3 regions of the Bacillus sp. F9_6S_D1_P_5 genome follow, and region 1 is predicted to be linked to each of the others. Evidence: predicted binding sites of a transcription regulator. Region 1 holds the regulator's gene; each other region holds the start of a gene.
What was found. Region 1 encodes LexA, which represses DNA repair genes until DNA is damaged. Its sites were predicted from a motif close to CGAACATATGTTCG; they were not measured.
Positions count from the first base shown of each region.

Region 2: the regulator LexA is predicted to act here: its motif matches at 5,120-5,133, upstream of ruvA (Holliday junction DNA helicase RuvA).
Region 3: the regulator LexA is predicted to act here: its motif matches at 5,779-5,792, upstream of uvrB (excinuclease ABC subunit B).

Region 1 covers NZ_JBTREW010000001.1:8,077-16,405, reverse strand. The annotation lists gene phnE (phosphonate ABC transporter, permease protein PhnE) at 1-576, opposite strand, end outside; gene phnC (phosphonate ABC transporter ATP-binding protein) at 573-1,346, opposite strand; gene ACUXEY_RS00085 (phosphate/phosphite/phosphonate ABC transporter substrate-binding protein) at 1,430-2,368, opposite strand; gene ACUXEY_RS00080 (bifunctional metallophosphatase/5'-nucleotidase) at 2,552-4,135, shown strand; gene ACUXEY_RS00075 (DUF896 domain-containing protein) at 4,175-4,414, opposite strand; gene ACUXEY_RS00070 (YneB family resolvase-like protein) at 4,460-5,116, opposite strand; gene lexA (transcriptional repressor LexA) at 5,258-5,878, shown strand; gene ACUXEY_RS00060 (DUF4097 family beta strand repeat-containing protein) at 5,966-6,772, opposite strand; gene ACUXEY_RS00055 (DUF1700 domain-containing protein) at 6,773-7,315, opposite strand; gene ACUXEY_RS00050 (PadR family transcriptional regulator) at 7,308-7,631, opposite strand; gene glnA (type I glutamate--ammonia ligase) at 7,935-8,329, opposite strand, start outside.
Region 2 covers NZ_JBTREW010000003.1:309,685-318,013, forward strand. The annotation lists gene ACUXEY_RS06370 (DUF421 domain-containing protein) at 1-193, opposite strand, end outside; gene ACUXEY_RS06375 (TIGR04086 family membrane protein) at 296-679, shown strand; gene yajC (preprotein translocase subunit YajC) at 716-976, opposite strand; gene tgt (tRNA guanosine(34) transglycosylase Tgt) at 1,004-2,143, opposite strand; gene queA (tRNA preQ1(34) S-adenosylmethionine ribosyltransferase-isomerase QueA) at 2,156-3,208, opposite strand; gene ACUXEY_RS06395 (DUF2905 domain-containing protein) at 3,228-3,428, opposite strand; gene ruvB (Holliday junction branch migration DNA helicase RuvB) at 3,425-4,426, opposite strand; gene ruvA (Holliday junction DNA helicase RuvA) at 4,432-5,049, opposite strand; gene ACUXEY_RS06410 (iron-hydroxamate ABC transporter substrate-binding protein) at 5,238-6,182, shown strand; gene ACUXEY_RS06415 (BofC C-terminal domain-containing protein) at 6,195-6,725, opposite strand; gene ACUXEY_RS06420 (DMT family transporter) at 6,846-7,775, opposite strand; gene ACUXEY_RS06425 (ArsR/SmtB family transcription factor) at 7,843-8,163, opposite strand.
Region 3 covers NZ_JBTREW010000005.1:107,230-115,558, reverse strand. The annotation lists gene ACUXEY_RS08415 (LysR family transcriptional regulator) at 1-867, opposite strand, end outside; gene ACUXEY_RS08410 (YeiH family protein) at 1,020-2,042, shown strand; gene ACUXEY_RS08405 (helix-turn-helix transcriptional regulator) at 2,288-2,485, shown strand; gene ACUXEY_RS08400 (hypothetical protein) at 2,496-2,885, shown strand; gene ACUXEY_RS08395 (hypothetical protein) at 2,904-3,125, shown strand; gene ACUXEY_RS08390 (ATPase) at 3,122-3,514, shown strand; gene ACUXEY_RS08385 (hypothetical protein) at 3,531-3,758, shown strand; gene ACUXEY_RS08380 (MerR family transcriptional regulator) at 3,858-4,619, shown strand; gene ACUXEY_RS08375 (hypothetical protein) at 4,616-5,236, shown strand; gene ACUXEY_RS08370 (DUF4362 domain-containing protein) at 5,282-5,713, shown strand; gene uvrB (excinuclease ABC subunit B) at 5,865-7,841, shown strand; gene uvrA (excinuclease ABC subunit UvrA) at 7,853-8,329, shown strand, end outside.

The DNA.
Region 1 (8,329 bases):
TTGTGGAATTACCCCATACACAATCCATTGTACTTTATTTGCTCCTACTGCTGTCATCGCTTCTAATGGACCTGGATCAATCGATTCAATTGACTCATACAATAATTTTGCCACAAGCCCAATTGAGAAAAAAGTAAGAGCCAAAATACCTGGAAGTGGTCCTATTCCAAAAATAGCTACGAAGATTGCCGCTAATAATAAATCTGGTATCGTTCGAATAAAATTTAAAACCAATCGAGCTGGACCGTACAAGAATGTACTCGTAAACACATTACTTGCCGCAAATAGTGCCAGTGGAATAGCTAAAATCGCTCCTAAAGTCGTCCCAATAATCGCCATACGTATTGTATCTAACATCGCTGTTGTAATAACTTGAAAATAACTCCAATCTGGCGGCACCATCTCTTTTAACAAATCCATCATATTAGGAAAACCAATTACTAGTTTTGAAAATGATGCGTCGACCTGTACACTACTTCCCCACAACAGTAAAATGACTAGAATAAACGTTAACATATGTTTCAACTTACTCGGCGGCTTCGGTATCGCTTTCGAATATATCGTCACGTCACTCATTTAACCGCCACCTCTAACAATTCACTTTTCTGCGCTACGTCTCCATAAATTTCAGCAAATTTTTCATCTGTTGCCTCTTCTACTGAACCGTCAAAAACAATTTCTCCCGCATGTAATCCAATAATGCGTGTCGCATATTGCCTAGCTAAATCAATAGAATGTAAGTTTACAATTGTTGTAATTCCAAAATCTTCATTGATTTTTTTCAAATCATCTAATACTTGCTTTGTTGTGAGCGGATCTAACGATGCAACAGGTTCATCTGCCAATATGATTTTTGCTTCTTGCGCTAATGCTCTAGCAATCGATACCCGTTGCTGTTGTCCTCCTGATAATTCATCAGCTCTCGCATATGCTTTTTCTAAAATATTCACCCTTTTTAACGATTGAAAAGCAAGCTCCAAATCTTCTTTTGGAAATAGACCTAACGTTGTACGCAGTGTTGAATGATACCCAACACGGCCAGCTAATACATTTTTCAATACCGTTGATCGCTTTACAAGGTTAAAACTTTGAAAAATCATACCAATATCTCGGCGCATGCGTCGTAAGCCTTTTCCTTTTGCAGCAGTAATAGACTCACCTTCAATCATAATTTCGCCTTCTGTAATCTCATGAAGTCGATTTACCGATCTGAGAAGTGTAGACTTTCCAGCCCCAGACAGCCCTACCATTACAACAAATTCACCTTTTTGAATGTTCAAGTTTATATTATTTAATCCTTTTGTACCATTCGGATACACTTTGGAGACATTTCGAAACTCTATCACACATCTTACCTACCTTCTATGTATTCAAAACGGCAAACTAACTGAAAACATATCATTCCAGTTAGCTGCCATTTCCATATGTATTATTGCGTTTTTACTTTCTTTCCATATTCACGAACGATATCAAATTTACTATCATCAGATTTAACATATCCTTCATGTGAATATACTTCTTTAATGATTTTGTGACCTTCCTCATTCTTTCCTATCTCAATGAAAGCATCCTGTAATTTCTTGCTCCACTCTTCATCTAAATCAGAGCGTACCGAAATCGTATCGTTTGGAATTTTCTCTGTAAATTTCACTATTTTCGTTTGATCGAATATATTCGGATAATCTTTTTTTACAATATTACGAGCATCTTGGAATACAACAGCTGCATCTACATCACCATTTAAAAGAGCAATAAGCGACTGATCATGACCTTTTAATGTAACAGGTTTTACATCTTTTAGCGGATCAATTCCATCTTTTAACAACACTGCCGCAGGCCATACATATCCCGCTGATGAAGTTACATCTTGATAACCTATTTTTTTACCTTTTAAATCTTTTACACTATTAATATTTGAATCTTTCTTAACTACAAATTCTGATTTATAAAAGTCTACTAAATCCTTTGTAGGAGCTCCTGTTTCATCATCTACTCCAAAACGTTGCGCTTGTAAAATTACATTTGCAGCCTTTTTCTCATGTGCTAGCACATATGCTGTTGGAGGCAAAAATCCTACATCTACTTGCTTAGATGCCATCGCTTCTACAATTGTATTGTAGTTCGTTGAAATACTAACTTTTACCGGAATATTTAATTTATCACTTAATAGCTTCTCAAGTGGTTTTGCCTTCGCCTCTAATGTATCTGCATTTTGAGAAGGAACAAATTGAACATTTAAAGTCTTCGGTACATAACCTTTTTTCGTATCTTCAGTTTTACTTGCACTAGATTCTTTCGTTCCACAGCCACTTAATAATCCCGCCGCCAGTACAACTGTCGTGCTCATTGCAAAAACTTTTTTCAACATATTAAAGCCTCCATTTTTGTTGTTATAAATTACCTGCCTTAAACATGAAGAAATATATCACACATTTTTATTAATAATTGCTTATTTACAGAATCTTTACACATTCTATACATTCTCATTAAAATTCTCTTCATATATTTGATATGCTTAATTAGTAGATAACAATAGAAAAGGTGAATGATATTGAATCAAAATCAAAATGTAACTTTAAACATCTTATTAACAAGTGATATACATGGTACTGTTTATCCAATTCACTACCAAGATAACTCCGAAGCTGAAATTGGTTTAGCTAAAATTTCTACTCTTATAAAAAAAGAACGTTCCCAAAATAGAAACGTCCTTTTAATTGATAACGGTGACTTCATACAAGGAACACCCTTTACTTATCATTACGCTACATATGAAAAAGATAAGAAAAATCCAATGTCCTTATTAGCGAACTATTTACGTTACGATGCCGCAGTGATTGGGAATCATGAATTTAATTATGGAATGGGCATATTAAACAATGCTATTTCTACTACGAACTTCCCATATTTATCAGCAAACATTTTAGATAAAAACAGCAAAGAACCTTATTTCGGGAAACCATATATAATAAAACATATTGAATCAAATATAAAAATTGCTATTTTAGGGGTAACAACACATTACATTCCTAATTGGGAACAACCCCATCACATTCAAGATTTACAATTTGAAGATGCATTAGAAACAACAAAAAAGTGGGTTTCTTACATTCACGAACACGAGAAACCAAATTTATTAGTCGTAGCGTATCACGGAGGATTTGAACGCGATCTACAAACCGGGGTACCGACTGAAGTTTTAACAGGTGAAAACCAAGGATATGCAATGTGCCATGAAATTGAAGGAATAGATATTTTACTAACAGGCCACCAACATCGGGAAATCGCTCACACCGTAATAAATGGTGTAACAATTTTACAGACTGGATGCAATGGACACTTCATTGGAAAAATAACAGTGACATTCAAAAAAGCAGAAAAAAAATGGATAAAAAAAGAGAGTTATTCACAATTATTGCCTGTGCAAGGAATTGCGACGGACCAACATATTCTTTCCTTAGTTGCCGATTATGAAGAGAAAACACAAAATTGGCTCGATCAACCTATTGGACTAATCTATGGAGACATGCAAATTTCAGACGCTATGCAAACTCGTTTGCAAGACCATCCTTTTATTGAATTTATAAATAAGATACAGATGGATATAGCTAATGTTTCTATTTCTTGTACAAGCTTATTTCATAATACATCTCCAGGTTTCCCTAATCATGTAACAATGCGTGACATCGTTTCTAATTATATTTATCCAAATACATTACAAGTAATTAGAATAACTGGAGCAGATATAAAAGATGCCCTTGAACTCTCTGCTTCTTATTTCACATTAAATGCAGATGGAGATATTATCGTAAACCCTACCTTCATAGAACCAAAGCCGCAACACTATAATTACGATATGTGGGAAGGGATTTCGTACGTATTAAACATTTCCAAACCTCTTGGCGAGAGAGTAGAATCTTTACAATGCAAAGGCATTCCTCTTAATATGGATGAAGAATATGACGTCGTTATGAATAATTATCGCGCTAGCGGCGGCGGAAACTTCTTTATGTTCCAAAATAAGTCCGTAATAAAAGACATACCAACAGATATGTCTGAACTGATCGCTAATTATATTTTGAAACACAAAAAGATAGAGGCAACAGTTAATAATAACTGGAAAGTCATTAAATAACGAATGTAATAAATAAAAAAGATGGGCTTCGCCCATCTTTTAGTTTAATTTTGCATTATCTTGCTTTTTTAAAGCTTTTAATTTCGCCGGTGTAACGTCTGTACCTTGTTCGTTAACGACTTTAATTCCTTTAAGTTCGTTTAACATATTTTGACGAAATCCTTTTAAATATTGTTCACGTAGCGACTGACGCTCACGTTGTTCTTCTTCAGTTAAACCTTCAGCTTTTGCTTTTTTCGCTAAGAAGTTAATGCGTTCAACGAGTTCGTGACTAAGCATCTCGAATCCCCCTTCTAATCAAAACTGATTATTATCATACAATAGTTACTCTTCTTTATCAAGCAATTGCTTTGTATACTCTACATATCTACGATGTACCGTCGCTTTTGAAACGTTATGACCAAAGCCGCGAAGCGTCGCTGCAATTTCTTCGAAAGTAAGTTCACTCTTGCGCAAACGTACAATTTCCTCAATCGGCACTTCTTTCTTCTCTCGCCCTACACTTAAATGACGATTCTTTAAATTATTTTCTGGACGATAACCTTTTTCTACGGCGCGTTGCATACCACGTTTAATTTTCAAGTTATGAATCTTTCTTTGGTACTCTTCAACAATACCGATAATATCTAATACCATCGAATCAGAATCCGACAATTGCAATTCGCCATTATGCGTATGCGTGTATACTTTTATTCCCTCTTTATGTAAACAGTGCATTAATGCAATTTTTGCATTTCCTCTACCAAGGCGCGTTTCATCTTGTATGAGTAACACATCAATTTGTTCATCTCGAATTGTATCAAGCACTTCTAATATGCCGTCACGTTCAATTGTATAGCCACTCGCCTGCTCTTCAATCACCTTAGTAACATTCATTTGGTAGCGCTCAGCTAAATGCAATAATTCATCTTTTTGACGTAATAGTGACGTTTCTTGCGCTTCTTTTGTTGTACTCACACGCGCATAAATAATTGCATTCATTATGAACCCCTCTTTCTCACTATTATTTCCCTCTAGTGTAACATAAATTCGCCTTTTGTTCGAACTTATGTTTGTAGAATGTTTTTTCGCATGTTATACTTATTAATAAGAAAAATGAAAGAAAACGAGGTGTTAGAAAACATGGAAAAGTTAACGAAACGCCAGCAAGACATTCTCGACTTTATTAAGCTAAAAGTACAAGAAAAAGGATATCCACCTTCCGTACGTGAAATCGGTCAAGCAGTCGGCCTCGCTTCTAGTTCTACAGTGCACGGACATTTATCACGACTAGAAGAAAAAGGATATATTCGACGCGATCCAACCAAACCAAGAGCAATTGAAATTTTAGGTGACGATCGAATGGATGCAGAAACACAATCTGTTATTCAAGTTCCAATTGTCGGGAAAGTCACTGCTGGATTACCGATTACAGCAGTTGAAAGTGTAGAAGATCACTTCCCACTCCCAGCTAGCATTGTTGCTGGAGCAGACCAAGTGTTTATGTTACGTATTTCTGGAGATAGTATGATTGAAGCCGGTATTTTCGATGGAGATTTAGTTGTTGTTCGCCAACAACAGTCTGCATATAACGGTGAAATTGTAGTCGCTTTAACAGAAGATAACGAAGCAACTGTTAAACGTTTCTATAAAGAAAAAGACCATTTCCGTCTACAACCGGAAAACTCTTCATTAGAACCTATCATTTTAAAACAAGTGTCAGTTATCGGAAAAGTAATTGGCGTATATCGTGATTTACATTAATAATAATAAAAGAAGATAATTACCTTATTTACATACGGTAATTATCTTCTTTTTTGTATTTTGATAGATTTTCATACATTCTATTTGTTATGAACGAGTTTCAATCGTCACATCGCCAGCAGCTGTTTTACCGCTAATTTTTTTACTACCATTGCCAATTGTTATATTATTATTTTCTACATTAAAAATTGTCACGTCGCCAGCAGCGCTTTGCCCAGTTATAACTGCATCTTGTGGTTTTTCCAATAAAGTAATATCTACATCCCCAGCAGTTGAACTTGCCTCTACATCATACTTAGGATCATGATCCATAATATGCACTTCCCCGCTAGCCGACTTCGCTGTTACTTTCCCTATTACCTTTTTAAAATTTACCTCACCAGCTTTTGAAGATCCTTCTACACTCTTAGCTGTGACATGTTTCAAATCTACTTCTCCGGCGAGTGTCCCAACACTTACACGATCACTTTTCACATCACTTATTTCTATTTGTCCAGCAGATGAATTAACTTTTATCTCATGGTAAGAACGTTCTGGTACAAATATAGTCAATGTAGACGTTTGAAACTTGAAATTGTAAAAAGAAAAATCAAATGTAGCACCTTTTTCGTTTTCCCCAATAATTTTTAATGTGTCACCATCTTCGGCAATACGAACCTCTTGTTTACGTGTATCTCCTGTGTGCTTTACATAAAAAGAAGAGTCGGGAGATTTTTGGACAACAATATCCCCAGCGTCTAACTTAACTTCTATATTTTTTAATGTTTCGTTTTTAATAACGTCTTCTTTGTTTCCTTTTTCTGCAGTTTGTACTGCTTTTTCATATGTTTGTGAAATCCCTATTACTCCAATAATGATACAAGCGATTGCTACTAACAATATTTTTTTCATCATCTATTCCCCTTTTATCATTTTGAAGTTCCATAATACATAACTTACGCATAATCGTTTAAACCACTTTGTACTATAATAAGCGATAATACATAACAACAATCCTACCCCAACAAACGTTATACTAACGAATACATCCAGCCATATAAAGGTACCCATAAATACTTTTGCAATAACGAAAAATGGTGTCACTACACTAGCAATCCCACCAACCCAAAAGGAAAATATAAAAGCGATAATTGCAACTAACGGGCCTAATACAATAATAAAATTAAACAAACTAAGTCCAATCGCTGCCATAACAGCCCTTGTTATATTGGAAGTAGATGGATCCTTTTTCATTTCGTCAAATCGATACAAAGCAAGTAAGTCTTTCGCAATTACTTTCGGCGAGCCAAGACCCTTTATTATTTCCAATTCAGTTTTCCCCTCTTCTTTCCCAAACTGAAAATGCTCTTCATAATCAAATAAAATATCTTTCCTCTCTTCTTCCGGTAACTTTCTAAGATGACTTGATAATTCTTTAAGAAACTGCTCTTTACTCATCCCATTCCACCCCTTCAATAATTTCTTGTACGCCTTTTGCAAAATCACGCCACTCTGTTACTAACAAATTCAGTTGCGTTTCCCCTTGCTCCGTTAGTTGATAATATTTACGAGGCGGCCCCTCCGTAGATTCTTTCAAATACGTTTGAAAATATCCTTCTTTCGTTAAACGACGTAATAAGGGATACACTGACCCTTCCGATATTAAAAATTTATTTGAGATTTGCTGAACAAGTTCATATCCGTAACAATCCTTACGTTTCACAAGTGCCAACACACACAGCTCTAACACACCTTTTTTAAACTGAACGTTCAAGGTCAATCCCCCTTTCTCATTTCAGTACTGTCCAATACACGGTACCCGTTATATCCATAATATACCACTTGGTATTGTTTATAGCAAGGTACTATATTTTTCAACACTTAATTTTCGAATTAAATACATCCACACCATACTTCAACTTTCACATTTTCATTCATAGCTAGCACGCATTTTAAATAGTCCACATGACTTTTTTCGGGCGTTTTGCGGGCACCCATCCAGTTCATTTCACAAACTTCTATATTTGCCCACAAATAAAAAAGCCCTGATACCGTAGTATCAAGGCTTTTCTCTCTCTTAGTATAGAGACATATATTGATCGCGTTCCCATTGGTGAACTTGCGTGCGGAAAATATCCCACTCAATCTCTTTCGCTTCGATGAAGTGCTCAAGTAAATGCTCACCTAGTGCACCGCATACTACTTCATTCGATTGTAATGTAACTAATGCTTGCGCTAATGTTGCTGGTAAATCAACGATACCTGCTTCTTCGCGCTCTTCTTTTGTCATTACGTAGATGTTACGATCTACTGCAGCTGGTGGAGTTAATTTGTTTTTAATTCCGTCAAGACCTGCTGCTAATAATGTAGCCATTACTAAATATGGGTTTGCAGCTGGGTCAACACTACGTACTTCTACGCGTGTACTAATACCACGAGATGCAGGGATACGTACTAATGGGCTACGATTTT
Region 2 (8,329 bases), on a different contig from region 1:
TCGGAACTAATTGATGCCAAAGTGATTTGTCGGTATTTTCAATTGCTACTACAGCCATTTCACCAAGCATAATAAATACGACTAAATCTAATACACTTAATTCTCCAATTTCACGTTTACCCATAAGGCGAAAGATAATTAAAATGATAATATACAAAAGCATCGTCCGGCCAATTACCGATATCCATTCCATTTCTACATCTCCTTTTTCCATATAGACTCCCCTTTAAAAAAGAAACTAGTCTAACTTAGGCAAAAGGAAAATATGCTTGTATTAAAAAGGGGGAATGTATAAATGGATGGAACGAAAAAATTATCTACTGCAATCGGCTTCGGCATCGTTATCCTATTAATTCTCGCAACAGTTACTAGCATGATAATGGCTCTTTTATTAAAGTTTACAAATATGAATGAAGGGACGTTAGCTGTTGCTATTTTTATACTTGCTCTTTTATCTATGCTTATATCTGGGTTTACTGCCGGAAAAAAAGCAAAAGGAAAAGGTTGGCTAGTAGGCTTCACAACAGGACTTACATTCACTATACTCGTTTTTCTAGTTAACTATTTAGGCTTCTCTCAAACTTTATCGAACTCACAGTTACTTTATCAATTAGCATTAATAGGCGCGAGTACACTCGGTGGTATTTTCGGTGTAAATATGTCAAAACAAAACAACTAAAAAAGGCCCTGCACATTTCATGCAGGGCCTTCTTCATTAGTTTTTCACAACTTCACGAATCGCATTACGATCGAAAGTTAAATGTGAACCACCAGATTTAATAACGATTTTCGTATCATCTACTGATTCGATTGTACCGTGTAAACCACCGATTGTTACGATAGCATCACCTTTTGCTAACTCACTTTGCATTTGAGCAACTGCTTTTTGACGCTTTTGTTGCGGGCGAATTAATAAGAAATAGAAAATCGCAAACATCGCAACGATCATAACGATATTCATCATACCTGGATTCATCTTTTGTTCCTCCTTTTAAATTATGTATTAGAAGTTTTTAGCATTCGGTTTATTAAAGCCATACTGTTCAAAGAATTCTTCGCGGAAATCGCCAAGACGGTCTTCACGAATAGCTTGTCTCACCTGCTCCATTAAGTTTAACAGAAAATGAAGGTTGTGATAAGACGTTAAACGAATTCCGAACGTTTCATCACATTTCATTAAGTGACGAATGTACGCACGAGAGTAATTTTTACATGTATAGCAATCACAATTTGGATCAAGCGGACCGAAGTCTCTTGCGAATTTCGCATTTTTCACAACAAGGCGACCTTCACTTGTCATACATGTACCATTTCGAGCGATACGAGTTGGAAGTACGCAGTCAAACATATCAATACCACGAATTGCACCATCGATTAATGAGTCAGGAGAACCTACTCCCATTAAGTAACGTGGCTTATTATCTGGAAGAAGTGGTGTTGTAAACTCAAGTACACGGTTCATAATATCTTTCGGCTCACCTACAGATAAACCACCTACAGCGTAACCAGGGAAATCCATTGAAACAAGGTCTTTTGCACTTTGACGACGAAGCTCTTCGAACTCTCCGCCTTGTACAATACCGAATAAACCTTGATCTTGTGGGCGCTCATGCGCTTTTAAACAACGTTCTGCCCAGCGGCTTGTACGTTCTACAGATTTCTTCATATATTCAAAAGTAGCCGGGAATGGTGGACACTCATCAAATGCCATCATAATATCTGAACCTAATGCATTTTGAATTTCCATCGCTTTTTCTGGTGATAAGAATAATTTATCTCCATTTAAGTGGTTACGGAAATGAACGCCTTCCTCTTCAATACGACGGAAGTCACTTAAACTGAATACTTGGAAACCACCAGAGTCCGTTAAGATTGCACGATCCCAGTTCATAAATTTATGCAAGCCGCCTGCTTCACGAATGATTTCGTGACCTGGACGTAACCATAAATGATACGTATTACTTAAAATAATGCCAGAATCCATTGCTTTTAATTCTTCTGGTGACATTGTCTTAACTGTTGCAAGTGTACCAACTGGCATAAATGTTGGTGTATCAAATGAACCGTGCGGCGTATGTACACGTCCTAAACGGGCACCTGTTTGTTTACAAGTTTTAATAAATTCATAACGAATTGCTGTCATAATTTACTCCTTTTATTTGTTTCCCATCTTAGCGTGAGATGCAACGAACATTGCATCACCGAAGCTAAAGAAACGATATTTTTCTTTTACTGCTTCATTATAAGCATGAAGTACATTATCTCTGTTTGCAAATGCACTTACAAGCATAATTAATGTTGATTTCGGTAAATGGAAGTTTGTAATCAAACCATCAATTGCTTTAAATTCATAACCTGGGTACATAAAAATGTCTGTCCAGCCAGAAGCAGCACAAAGCTTGCCATCGTGATCTGTCGCAATTGTTTCTAACGTACGAGTTGAAGTCGTACCTACCGTAATAATACGTCCACCATTCTCTTTCACACGGTTTAATAATGCCGCTGTCTCTTCAGACATATGGTAATATTCTGCGTGCATATGGTGTTCTTCAATCGTATCAGCAGAAACTGGTCTAAATGTTCCAAGCCCTACGTGAAGTGTGATGAAAGCTAACTCCACGCCTTTTTGTTTTAACTTCTCCAGTAACTCTTCTGTAAAGTGAAGTCCTGCAGTCGGCGCTGCTGCTGAACCGACCTCTTTCGCATATACTGTTTGATAGCGATCGCGATCTTCTAGCGTCTCTTTAATATATGGAGGAAGTGGCATTTCTCCAAGTTCATCTAAAATTTCATAGAAGATGCCGTCATATGAAAATTCAAGCTGACGTCCACCTTGATCTGCAGTTCCTGTGCAAGTTGCTTTTAATTTCCCTTCGCCAAAAGAGATAACAGTTCCTTCTTTTACACGTTTCGCTGGCTTAACAAGCGTTTCCCACTTATCGCCTTCTTCTTGTTTTAAAAGAAGTACTTCAATGTGTGCGCCTGTATCTTCTTTCACACCATGCAAACGAGCGGGCATTACTTTCGTTTCATTTAAAACTAAGCAATCCCCCTCATGTAAGTAAGAAAGAATATCCGTAAAATGTTTATGCTCAATATCACCTGTTTCACGGTCTAACATCATTAATCTTGATGTTTCACGGTCTTCTAATGGGACTTGTGCAATAAGTTCTTCTGGTAAATGAAAATCAAACAGATTAATATCCATAACTATATCCACCTATTTCTTATTTAAATCGATTTATTATATACATAATAAAAGATAATACAATACTTAACACAATACATGTAATGATAGGAAAATAAAAGGTAACGTTTCCTTTTTTCACAAAAATATCGCCTGGAAGTCTTCCAATGAACTTCCAAGCTAATCCAACAACGATGAGCAAGATACCTGCTGTAATAAGCAATTTTGGCATCTCCGTCATAATTTTGGCATCTCCATTCCGAAATGCTCATATGCAAGTGGCGTTACGATTCGGCCCCTTGGCGTTCGTTGTAAAAAGCCAATTTGTAATAAATACGGCTCATACACATCTTCAATCGTATGAGATTCTTCTCCGATCGTTGCCGAAACCGTTTCTAACCCGACTGGACCACCGCGGAATTTCTCAATAATACCAAGCAATAATTTATGATCGATATGATCTAGGCCTAATTTATCTACTTGCAGTAGTTCTAACGCCATTTGTGTAATTTCCATCGTAACTGTTCCGTTACCACGAACTTGCGCGAAATCACGTACACGTCGTAATAAACGATTTGCAATACGAGGTGTACCACGAGCACGTCTTGCAATTTCTAGTGCGGCTAACGAATCAATTTCAACTTCAAATACTTCTGCTGTGCGTTCAACAATCTCAGAAAGCTGATCTACTGTGTAATATTCTAATCTTGAAAGTACACCGAAACGGTCACGAAGTGGCGCTGATAATGCTCCCGCACGTGTCGTTGCTCCAACTAATGTAAATGGCGGTAAATCTAAACGTACAGACCGTGCTGACGGTCCTTTTCCAATTACAATATCAAGGCAAAAATCTTCCATCGCAGGATATAGCACTTCTTCAATCGATCTATGCAAACGATGAATCTCATCAATAAATAATACATCCCCTGGCTGAAGCGCTGTTAATACGGCTGCTAAATCTCCTGGCCTTTCAATTGCTGGACCTGAAGTTGTTCTCACATTTACGCCCATTTCATTAGCAATAATATTCGCAAGCGTCGTTTTACCAAGCCCTGGCGGTCCATATAGAAGCACGTGATCTAACGTTTCTTCACGCATTTTCGCTGCTTCAATAAACACTTCTAAATTATGTTTCGCTTTATCTTGGCCAATATACTGACGGAGCGTCTGTGGCCGTAATGAATATTCTAAATCCGCATCTTCATATGCAGATTCCCCTGAAAGGAGACGTTCGTCCATTATACTCACCTCTTACCATTTAGTAAAAGACTAAGTGCCTTTTTAATATACTGATCCGTCGTTAATGATTCTTTTAATAACTCTGGTACAACGCGAGAAACTTCTCTTTCTGCGTATCCAAGTGCGCGCAGAGCTTCCAGCGCCTCATCAAGCTCAGCTGATGAACCTTTCTTCTCATCAAAACGTTCTGTATCTGAGAATAAATCAACAAATGCATCTGGCACGACATCTGCTAATTTTCCTTTTAAATCTAAAATCATTTGGCGCGCTGTTTTCTTTCCGACGCCCGGGAATTTCACTAAAAACTTCTCATCTTCATGTTCAATTGCTTGAACGACCTGCCCTGTTTGACCAGAAGCTAATATTGCAAGAGCGCCTTTTGGCCCAATACCAGACACACCTAACAACTTTGTAAATAATAAACGCTCTTCACGTGTTTTAAACCCGTAAAGCGCCATAATATCTTCTCTCACATAATGATATGTATAGACACGGATTTCTTGCTTACTTCTTTGAAATACATACGGATTCGGTGTGAAAATTTGATAACCAATTCCATTATGATCAATTACGACATATTCCGGTCCTACATACTCCACGTAACCTGTAACATATTCAAACAAAATACGATCTCTCCCTCTTAAATCATGTATTCCATTTTAACATATTTAATGATAGAAAAGCGAGACTACCCCAACAAATGTTCTCTATTTGAAACTTCTGTTATTTTCCATTGACAGAAAGCATGAACCACCTTAATATACAGAGGTCGATAATGATTATCAATACTAATTAAAGGGGTTACATCAGGATGAAACAGAAGCTATTTATTTTATGTACTATTATGCTAGTTGTTCTTTCTATCGTTGGCTGTTCTTCTCAAAAAGAAGAATCAAAAGCGAAAGAACAACCGAAAACAAAAGTTGTAAAACACGCTAAAGGGGAAGCGACAATTCCAGTAAATCCAAAGAGAATTGTTGACTTATCTGGATCAACAGAAGAATTATTACTTCTTGGACACAAACCTGTTGGTACAGCAAACACATATAAAGATAAAATCCAAAATCACTTAACAGAAAAATTAGATGGCGTAAAAGCAGTAGGTTGGTACTGGGCACCTAAAGTTGATTTAGAAGCTGTTACTGCTTTAAAACCAGACTTAATTATTTTAAATAATCGTCAATTGAAGATTTATGATCAATTAGAAAAGGTTGCACCGACAGTTGTTTTAGAAACAAACTTAGAAGACTGGCGCGGTAAGTTTAAAGAAGTAGGCAAACTATTTGACGAAGAAAAGAAAGCAGACAAATGGATTGCAGACTACGATAAAAAAGCAGACTCTTTATCTAAAAAAATTAAAGAAAAAACAAAAGATGAGAACTTTATGTTCGTCGCAGTTACACCACAAAACTTCCGCGTATACGGTAGCTTCGGATACGGTGACATCATCTTTAATGACTTAAAACTTCCAGCAACAAAAGGTACAGATTTAAAACAAACGATGGCGCAAGTATCGCTAGAAGGTCTTGTTGCATTCCAACCTGATCAAATGTTTATTGTAAACTTTGGCGGCGAAGCTGATAAAGTTTACGAAGACTACAAAAACAGTGCCGTTTGGAAAGACAATAAAGCTGTGAAAAACAATCATGTATATGAAGTATCCAATGAAATCTTCAATACGAAAGCATTCAATCCAATCGGAAAAGACATGCTAATTGATGAAATCGCAAAACAAATTTTGGATAAAAATAAGTAAGAAAAAAGCAGCTCACCATGAGCTGCTTTTTTTCTTGTTTTGCACTGCATATTGCTTCATTTTTTCAATCGTCCTCACAAAACCTTCTTTTGATTTAATACGAATACCACGCTTCAATTTCGCACGCTCATAACTCTCAAGCTTTTTCATATCAATTTGGAAGAAGGAGTGAATCGCATTATCACTTTTCGGTACACCTTTAAAAATTTGTAATATCCCTTCCTCTGACACACCAAAATAACCGCTCGTCTTTAATAACGGAGAAATATCATCAACTTTCTTTTGTAATACAATTTGTACATCATCACGATCAACAAGCTGCCATTCTTTATATTGCTGCAAAAACTTTTCTAAGTCTGCCACTTTTTCTGTAAATATTTCCTCACTTACTTCTCCATCAACATACATTCGCTCTAATAAAATTGTAACTTCCGGCTCTTTTTCTGTTACTTCTGGTACTGGACCTTCCGCCTTCACATTTGTTTCATAAACGAAACAAAACATCATAACGAAAGCTTGCATCGCAATCAGTATCCATCTCATTTCCGTTCACCTCTTTTAGGCAAGATCAAACTTTCATTAGTAGTTTTTCCGGAAATGGAGGTTTTATCCCTAATTCATAGATTACTCTCATTAAGACTTATAGAGTCCAATGATTTCTACCTATTTCAAAACGTATTGATTACGTGAAAACTTTTTTATACCTTTATTTGATTGTACCGTTGCTATATAAACCCCAATTAATACGATTATCATCTCAACTATTTGTTGCCACGTAACAGCTGCTCCATACAATATAACTGATATACCAGTAGCCACAATAGGGGTTAGATTTAAATACATACTAGCTTTGCTTGCACCTAGTTCTTCAACCCCTTTATTAAACACGATATATCCAACTAACGTCCCGCATACGACCATATACAACATTTCTATCCATCCCTGTAAAGAGAGCGTTGCAACCTTTCCCCACCCATCTTCATATAGAGAAAGGCCTGCTAAAAACACAGTACCCAATACCGTCATACTCATTGTTGTTAACAAAGGGGAGATACCATTCATAACCTTTTTTCCTGTTAAGCTATATAAAACCCCACAGGTTAAAGCAGCTATAAATAAAAGATCTCCCTTATTAAATGACAAAGACATAAGTATATTCATTGAACCACCCGTAATAACCACTATTACACCGACAAGGGACAAACTTAAACTTATTCCGACTTTTATACTCCAAGACTCTTTAAAAAACATTATTGCTCCCAATGTTACAAAAACGGGCATTGTAGCAATAATAAGCGAGCCATTCAGAGTGGAAGTATAGTTAAGTCCCATAAAGAAAAAAACATTGTAGCCAAAAATACCTGTTAATGATACAAATAACAGTCCTTTCCAATTCTTTAATAACAAACTTGTATTCCACTCAGATTTCATAAACACGATGCCTATTAAAATACAACCCGCTAAACCAAAACGAATTGTTGCCGCAGTAATCGGTGGAATTTCAGTAATAACATGCTCTGCTGTTGCAAAAGATCCACCCCAAAATAACGGAACAAGCAACATAATGACATACATACGATTTATTCTGTTCATTTTTATTACCCCTTTCACGTAAACAGGTTTAAAAGTTTAAACTTATTTACGTGTTAGTTAAAAAAAATTAATAATTTGATTCTATTGCTTGAAGTAAATCCTTCACCTGTTTTAAAAATTCTCCAGCTATTATAGAATAAAAAATTTCTTTTCCATTTCGATCCGCTACAATTAGTTCTGCTTGTCTTAAAATTTTCAAATGATGCGAAACAGCCGGTCTAGAAATCCCCATTTTATCTGTTATTTGCGTTACATTCATCTGTTTATTTTCTAATAACAGCATAATAATTTGCTGACGATTCTCATCTCCCAACGCCTGAAATATAGGGGTTACGACCTGAAATTTCTCTAATACAACTTCTGTATTTCTACATTCAAAGTTCTCCATATCCTATTCATCCCAACCTTTTATATCTAAAAAACATGTAATATATTACCATTAAATAGTAACTCTTTCATATACACTTGTAAATAACTTTATTTTCCGACTTTTATTCCAATAAAAAAGGGAAGCTTGGATTTCTCCATTCTTCCCATTACATTCATATAAAATG
Region 3 (8,329 bases), on a different contig from region 1:
TACATGATTTAAAAATACTTGAATAGCTTTAGACGGAATAAAATATTTGCCGCGCACGATGGAGAATGGACGGATGAGTTGTTCATTTGGAACTTCGACGTGGAATAGTTCTTTTGCCAGTAGCTCTTTCCGTACAGTCCAATCAGAAAGAATAGCGATGCCAAGCCCGGCACTAACTGCTTCCTTCACGCTTTGGATACTACTGAATGTAAAGAATCGTTTCATTTTTAAATGGTGTTGATGAATAAAACGATCACTATAAGCACGTGTACCAGAGCCACTTTCTCTTAATACCCATACTTGATCTTGGAGTGTGCTTTCATTTATTTCATTTGTGCGGAGCAGTGGATGATTTGGCGGAACGACGAGCTTCATTTCATCTTGCATAAATGTTTCAACGTCAACGTCGGCGTATACGACTTGCCCTTCCACTAAGCCGATATCAATTTGATTAGAGCGAAGGCTTTGCAAAACGTCTTCTGTATTTGAGATAAAAGTATGAACTTCGACGTGTGGATTTTCATTCGCATAGTTAGCGAGTATTTTTGGAAGTAAGTATTCGCCAATTGTAAAACTAGCACCGATGCGAAGAGTTCCTGTTACAACGTTATGTAGTTCGTTAATTTCTTGCTTAGCATCTTCGTAAAGAGAGAGCATTTGCTTTGCGTGTATATATAAAATGTTTCCAGCCTCTGTCACTTGAACGTGCTTCGGGGAGCGCTGAATGAGTGTAGTTCCAAATTCATTTTCTAAGTTGCGAATGTGCATACTTACGCCAGGCTGTGAAAGGTTTAATAATTCTGCTGCACGGGAAAAGTGTTTCTGTTCCACGACAGTAACGAAAATTTTTAAAATGTCTACGTTCATGTAATGAGCTCCTTTCGTTTTTCTATCATCTTATCATAAGTATTTCTGATGATAGAGATTCAATATTGATATTAAACTTATTATAGAAACTCTCTTATAATGTAAGTAGATAGAACATGCATGTTCCAATACGATTATTGGAGTGGTACAAAGTGGAACAAACACTTGTTATACAAAAGAAGAAGCGTTTTGGATTTTCACAAGGAATTGGGATTACACTATTAATCGCAATTGCGGCGAAATATTTAGCAGAGCTTCCATTTTTAAATATTATGGGACAATTAGTAATTGCTATTCTAATCGGGATGGTTTGGCGTGCGGCAATTGGAGTTCCTCATGATGCGATTGCAGGGACGAACTTTGCGAGTAAGAAGTTGCTTCGCTTCGGGATCATCTTACTTGGAATGCGATTAAATCTTGTTGATATTGCGAAGGCGGGGCCGAAAGTATTGGTCATCGCAGCGGTTGTTATTATATTTACGATTTTCGTAGTATATGGACTAACGAAAGTATTTAAAGTAGAGAAGAAACTTGGAATTTTAACAGCGTGCGGGACGGCAATTTGCGGCGCGGCAGCGGTCGTGGCAATTGCGCCGCAAGTGAAAGCGAAGGATGAGGAAACGGCAGTCGGCGCAGCGATTATTGCAATTTTAGGTACAATATTTACACTTATTTATACGCTATTATACCCAGTGCTTGGCTTCTCACCGTACGGTTACGGTGTATTCTCAGGTGCGACGCTGCATGAAATTGCTCATGTTATCGCAGCTGCGGCGCCAGGAGGAAGTACGGCTGTAGACATCGCAGTTATCGTGAAGCTAACGCGCGTAGCAATGCTTGTACCAGTAGCGATTTTAATTGGATTATGGTTTGGTAAGAGTGAAGGAAGCGAAGAAAAAAAATCGTGGCGCGACCTTCCAATTCCATGGTTCATCTTCGGATTTTTAGCGATGAGTGCAGTGCATTCGCTCGGGGTTATACCAGAAGTTGTTGCGGGCTATATTGTTGTCATTGCTTACATGCTTATTGCAATGGCGATGGCGGGGCTTGGTTTAAATGTAGAGTTTAAAACGTTCCGTAAGTTAGGAAGCAAAGCGTTCGTGGCAGGGCTAATTGGTTCGGTTTGCCTTTCTATTCTCGGATACGTTCTTGTATATGCGTTAGGATTTATGTAGTAGGGCGGAGAAGCTGTTCCCAAAGGTATTTGGGAACAGCTTTTTTTTATGATTATAGTGCGTCGGTATTTGTCGGTAAGTCGATATATTAAAAAATCGCTGATATAAATTAAATGACTCTTGTACTTTGGTAGAGAAGATGTTCAGTGAAATGTTTTTCTAAAATCTGTAAAGATATCTTTACTTGAAACTGGAAAATATTTTTAATTAAAGTAAAGATATCTTTACTTTCAAAGGTGGAGCCTATGGGTGTGAAAAATACAATAAAAGAGTTAAGAAAGCAAAATCATATAACGCAAGTTGAAATGGCAAAGGCGATGCAGGTGACGCGGCAGACGATTGTGGCGATTGAAAACCATCATTATAACCCGAGTCTAGAATTATCGTTAAAAATCGCTAAATATTTTGGGATGAAGGTGGAGGAAATATTTACGCTAGAGTAAGGGGAGAAAAATGGACGATACTAAAAAGTTATTGATTGGTGCGACTATTGGATTGTTTTTGGGAGACATTGTAGTTCATATTATGAATCCGGCTATACCAATTTTACCGCTCATAGTGAGTAACGTTTTAGCAATTGTATTTTTAATAGTGTATACGTATTACAAAAAGCGTAAGTACAAAAAAGAAGAACTTCCAGATATAGACGAGCGAGTAAATGAAAATATAAAAAAATATGTAAATATCTCATTTATATTCGCGTTTTTATTGCTTATTGTTTATATTGTTGCGAGCAAGGCGATAGGTAGAGCCGTTATGCCGATACAAGAAATATTTATAATATGTAGTTCCTTATTTGCGGGTAGTCTCATCATAGGAGTGATGATAGGGAAACGAGTATAGCGATAGGAGGAATGAAAAATGCAAGATGAGTTTGAGAGATTTCAGTCGGATAAAGCGTTTAAATATGTAGGAGTATTTTTAACAATTAGTTTAGCGATATGGAGTTTGTACAATTTAATTGTTGATGGAAATGCTGGCATGCCGTTTGTTTTATTTGTACTAGGGCAGTTTGTTTATTTCTTTGTGAACTATTGGCCGAAGTGGAAATATAGAAATCAAAAAGAGATCGATCATGTATGAGTAAGCAAGATATTATACGTTTTATAGGAAGTTTGTTTTTAGCAAGTCTTGTTTTAAATGTGAGTTTAATGATTGTAAGTATTTCGTGGGGAACGATCTTCATATCGAATGTAGCACTAGTCATTTTATATGGTATTGCGGAATATAGAGAACAGAAGCGTTTGAAAGAAGAGGGAGTACCGTCAATTGATGAGCGAGTTGTGAACAAGATGAAGTCATATTTTACGATTAGTATGACAAGCTTCGTTTTCTTGTTCATTATGTATCTTTGTGTAAATAAGTATTTAGATAGGCAAGCAGTACATGTAAATGAGTTATTATATATTGTTATTTTTGGTTTATTAATAAGTATGGCATCGACGAGTGTGTTAGCAACAAGGAATAGATAGAAAAAGGGGAACTGGGATGGGATTACCGGTATTATGTGTCGCTACGGCTATTTTTGCTTTGTTTTGGGGAATGCAGAACTTCTCTCGTAATCCAGTGCCAAGCGTTTGTATTATGATTGGTACTGTCGGTTTATCATATTATTTATTAGTTTCAGCTCATTATCATAAAACAGCAACGAGTGTTGTTGTTGGAGCACTTATTTTATTTTGTGGGCGCGCTGTACAAAAAGGATTATTTCCGTAAAAGCTGTTTATACGAAGAGTATAAACAGCTTTTTGTATTTTTTTACAAAAGGCTTGAAAGTGACGTAACGTCATCTTTTATAATGAAGGGGAAGAGGTGATGGTAGTGATTTCAATACAACAATTGACGAAAGAAACAGGGGTAACAGTACGTACATTACGTTATTATGATCAAATAGATTTATTAAAGCCGAGCGGGAAAACAGAAGGCGGGCATCGTTTATATAGTGAAGCTGACGTAATACGTTTGCAACAGATTTTATTTTTAAAGGAAATGGGATTTTCATTAAAAGAGTCTGCGAATATGTTAGTAAAAGGTGAGCTTAATTTAAAGGATTCGCTTGAAAAACAACTTCGATTTGTACAGGAAGAACAAAAGAAGTTTAATCGAATGGAGCGTGTTTTACAAGCTGTTGTTTATTCGGTAGATGTAGAGGGAGAACTTGATTGGAAAGTTATGTTTGAACTGATTCAGCTTTCAAAACAGTCTTCTCGTATACGTGAAATATTTCAAAATGAAGTGTTTTCAAAGGAAGAACAAAAATTGCTTCATAATTTGCCAAATATGAGTGAAGAAGATCCGAATGTTTTAGAGTGGGTAGATTTATTAAAGCAATTACGTACTTTTATGAAAGACGGCAAAGAAGTCGCGAGTGATGAGGTACAAAGGGCAACGAAGAGATTAATGCAGAAGTGTTTAGAAATGGCCAATGGTGATGAAGCATTTTTAGATAAGTTATGGGAAGTTAGAAAATCGAAGGAAGATTCACAGAAAATGAGCATGTATCCAATTGAAGAAGAATTTTTATTATATATGGATGAAGCTTTTCGTATATATGATGAAAAGGAGAAGGGTAAATGAGTATACTCGCAGAATATCGTTGGTATTTTTTAATTGGGGCAGAGATTGTATTTTGGTTAGCGGCTATCGGTTTCTTTTTACTCCGTTACGGATTCCGTTTGAAGAAGGCGAGCTTTATTATGGGGATTGTACTTCTCGTAAATGAAGTATTTATTTTAACTTTAGGGGTAGTGGACTATTATCAAACAGGGAAGTTCTCTAATTTTCAAATCATTACTGTAATTATTTTATTGTATGCAGTTTTCTACGGGAAAAAGGAGTTGAAGAAGCTTGATATATTTGCGCAAAAGCTAGTTGCGAAATGGAGGAATGAACCAGCGCCAATTATGGAAGAGCACGTAGAATTAACAGGTATGGCCTATGCGAAGCAGGAAATAAAAAATTGGGTATTACATCTTGTTTTATTCGTTGTTGTGCATATTTTCTTTTTCTTTCTGTATGGTTTTGTCCCGTTTGAACAATGGCATAATTGGTTAGAAACGGGGATTGTTTTAAATGAAAAAGCAAGTCGTGTTAGCCAAGTTTGGGCGATTATACTTTTAGTGGATACAGTTATTTCATTTTCATATGTTCTTTTCCCGAAGAAGGAAAAAGGAAAAGAGAAGCTACTTTCGTAGAGGAAAGTAGCTTTTGCAGTATACAAATGATTTTTATAGGAGCGGATGACAATAGGAAAAAGAAGTCGTTTTATATGCCTATTTTTCTTTAGTTTAGTAGCATGGTCACAACCTAACATTGAAGTTGATAGGAAGAATGATGTCATTGTAAAGAGAGCAGGAATTTCCAATCTAGATAAATTCGAAAAGTTCGTTTTGAATGTGGCCCAAGGGGAAGTTGATAAAATAAGAATTGTACATTATACACATGAAGGGGATCCAGTTTTTCAAACGTTAGAGTATAGTGGGACAGATATACTTTATGTGTCAGATAATAGGCAAGATCGATTTGCTGGTAATCATACAGGTATGGATGAAGATAGCTGTAAAAGAATTGTTAAAGAGCAGCGTGAATCACAAATAGCTTATAGGTTAATAGATTGTGCGAATGAAAATGGGCGCAATGGATATGATTTATTATATGTACTTAAAAAATAGAGTTAGTAGAGGAAGGAAGTTTTGACCCCTTCCTTTTTCTATGTATATATTGTCGAAAACTTTACCGAATATCTGTTCGTTTTTTTAGGTTTTTTGTGGGTATTCGTGGTAAAATAATAATACAGATTTTTATGAGGAGGTCGGATTATACTTGGAACATCAATTTGAAATTATTTCAGCGTATTCCCCGCAAGGCGATCAGCCGGTAGCTATAGAGAAGCTTGTAGAGGGAATTAATAGTGGAAAGAAAAAGCAAGTGTTGCTTGGAGCGACAGGAACGGGTAAGACATTTACGATTTCAAATGTCATTAAAGAAGTGCAGAAGCCAACACTTGTCATGGCTCATAATAAAACGTTAGCGGGACAGTTATATAGTGAGCTGAAAGATTTTTTCCCGAATAATGCAGTTGAATATTTTGTTAGTTATTACGATTATTATCAGCCAGAAGCGTATGTGCCGCAAACAGATACATTTATTGAAAAAGATGCGCAGATTAATGATGAAATCGATAAATTACGTCACTCAGCAACATCTGCACTATTTGAACGGGATGATGTGATTATTGTTGCGAGTGTTTCGTGTATATATGGTTTAGGTTCTCCAGAAGAATACCGCGAGTTAGTTGTTTCACTTCGAGTTGGTATGGAAAAGGACCGCAATCAATTGCTTCGTGAACTTGTTGATGTGCAGTATGGACGTAATGACATTGATTTCAAGCGTGGTACATTCCGTGTGCGCGGAGATGTAGTTGAAATCTTCCCAGCATCACTTGACGAGCATTGTATTCGAATTGAGTTTTTCGGCGACGAAATTGATCGTATTCGCGAAGTAAATGCGTTAACAGGTGAAGTATTAGCAGAACGTGATCATGTAGCAATCTTCCCAGCATCTCACTTCGTTACACGTGAAGAAAAGATGAAGGTCGCTATTGAAAATATCGAAAAAGAATTAGAAGAGCGTTTAAAGGAATTAAATGATAATGGCAAGTTGTTAGAAGCGCAGCGTATAGAGCAGCGAACACGTTATGATTTAGAAATGATGCGTGAGATGGGCTTTTGTTCAGGGATTGAAAACTACTCCCGTCATTTAACGCTTCGTCCAGCGGGTGCAACGCCGTATACGTTATTAGACTATTTTCCAGAAGATTTCTTAATCGTTATGGATGAGTCACACGTATCCGTGCCACAAGTAAGAGCGATGTATAACGGGGACCAAGCACGTAAGCAAGTGCTTGTGGATCATGGATTCCGTTTGCCATCAGCTTTAGATAATAGACCGCTTACGTTTGATGAGTTTGAAGAGAAAACGAATCAAGTTATTTACGTTTCGGCAACGCCAGGTCCGTATGAATTAGAGCAGTCACCAGAAGTAATAGAGCAAATTATTCGTCCAACAGGGCTTTTAGATCCACCAATTGATATACGACCAATTGAAGGTCAAATTGATGATTTATTAGGAGAAATTCAAGATCGTATTGCAAAAAATGAGCGTGTATTAATTACGACTTTAACGAAGAAGATGTCAGAGGATTTAACGGATTACTTAAAAGATGTAGGAATTAAAGTGAACTATCTTCACTCTGAAATTAAAACGTTAGAACGTATTGAAATTATCCGTGACCTTCGCCTTGGTAAGTTTGATGTACTTGTCGGTATTAACTTATTACGAGAAGGATTAGATATTCCAGAAGTATCACTTGTAGCTATTTTAGATGCTGATAAGGAAGGATTCTTACGTTCAGAACGTTCATTGATTCAAACAATCGGTCGTGCAGCACGTAATGAAAACGGACGCGTTATTATGTACGCAGATCGTATAACGAGATCGATGGGAATTGCGATTGAAGAAACGCAGCGTCGTCGTACGATACAAGAAGCTTACAATAAAGAGCATGGTATTACGCCGAAAACGATTCAAAAAGGTGTGCGTGATGTGATACGTGCAACGACAGCTGCTGAAGAAACAGAAACGTATGAAGCAGCGCCAGCTAAGAAGATGACGAAAAAAGAGCGTGAAAAGACAATTGCGAAGATGGAAGCAGAGATGAAAGAAGCAGCAAAAGCGTTAGATTTCGAGCGTGCAGCTGAATTGAGAGATTTACTATTAGAATTAAAAGCGGAAGGGTGAACAGAGTGAGCATGAGCAAGGATTTTATTGTTGTAAAAGGTGCTAGAGCACATAACTTAAAAAATATTGATGTAACCATTCCGAGAAATCAGCTTGTTGTTGTGACAGGATTGTCTGGTTCAGGGAAATCATCATTAGCGTTTGATACGATTTATGCAGAAGGGCAGCGCAGATACGTAGAATCGTTATCTGCGTATGCGCGCCAGTTTTTAGGGCAAATGGATAAGCCGGATGTAGATACGATTGAAGGATTGTCACCAGCGATTTCAATCGATCAAAAAACGACGAGTCGTAATCCACGTTCAACTGTCGGAACGGTAACGGAGATTTATGATTATTTACGTTTATTATTTGCGCGAATTGGTACGCCGATTTGTCCGAATCACGGCATTGAAATTACATCACAAACAGTAGAGCAGATGGTAGACCGTGTACTTGAATATCCTGAGCGTACGAAATTACAAGTGTTAGCTCCTATCGTTTCTGGA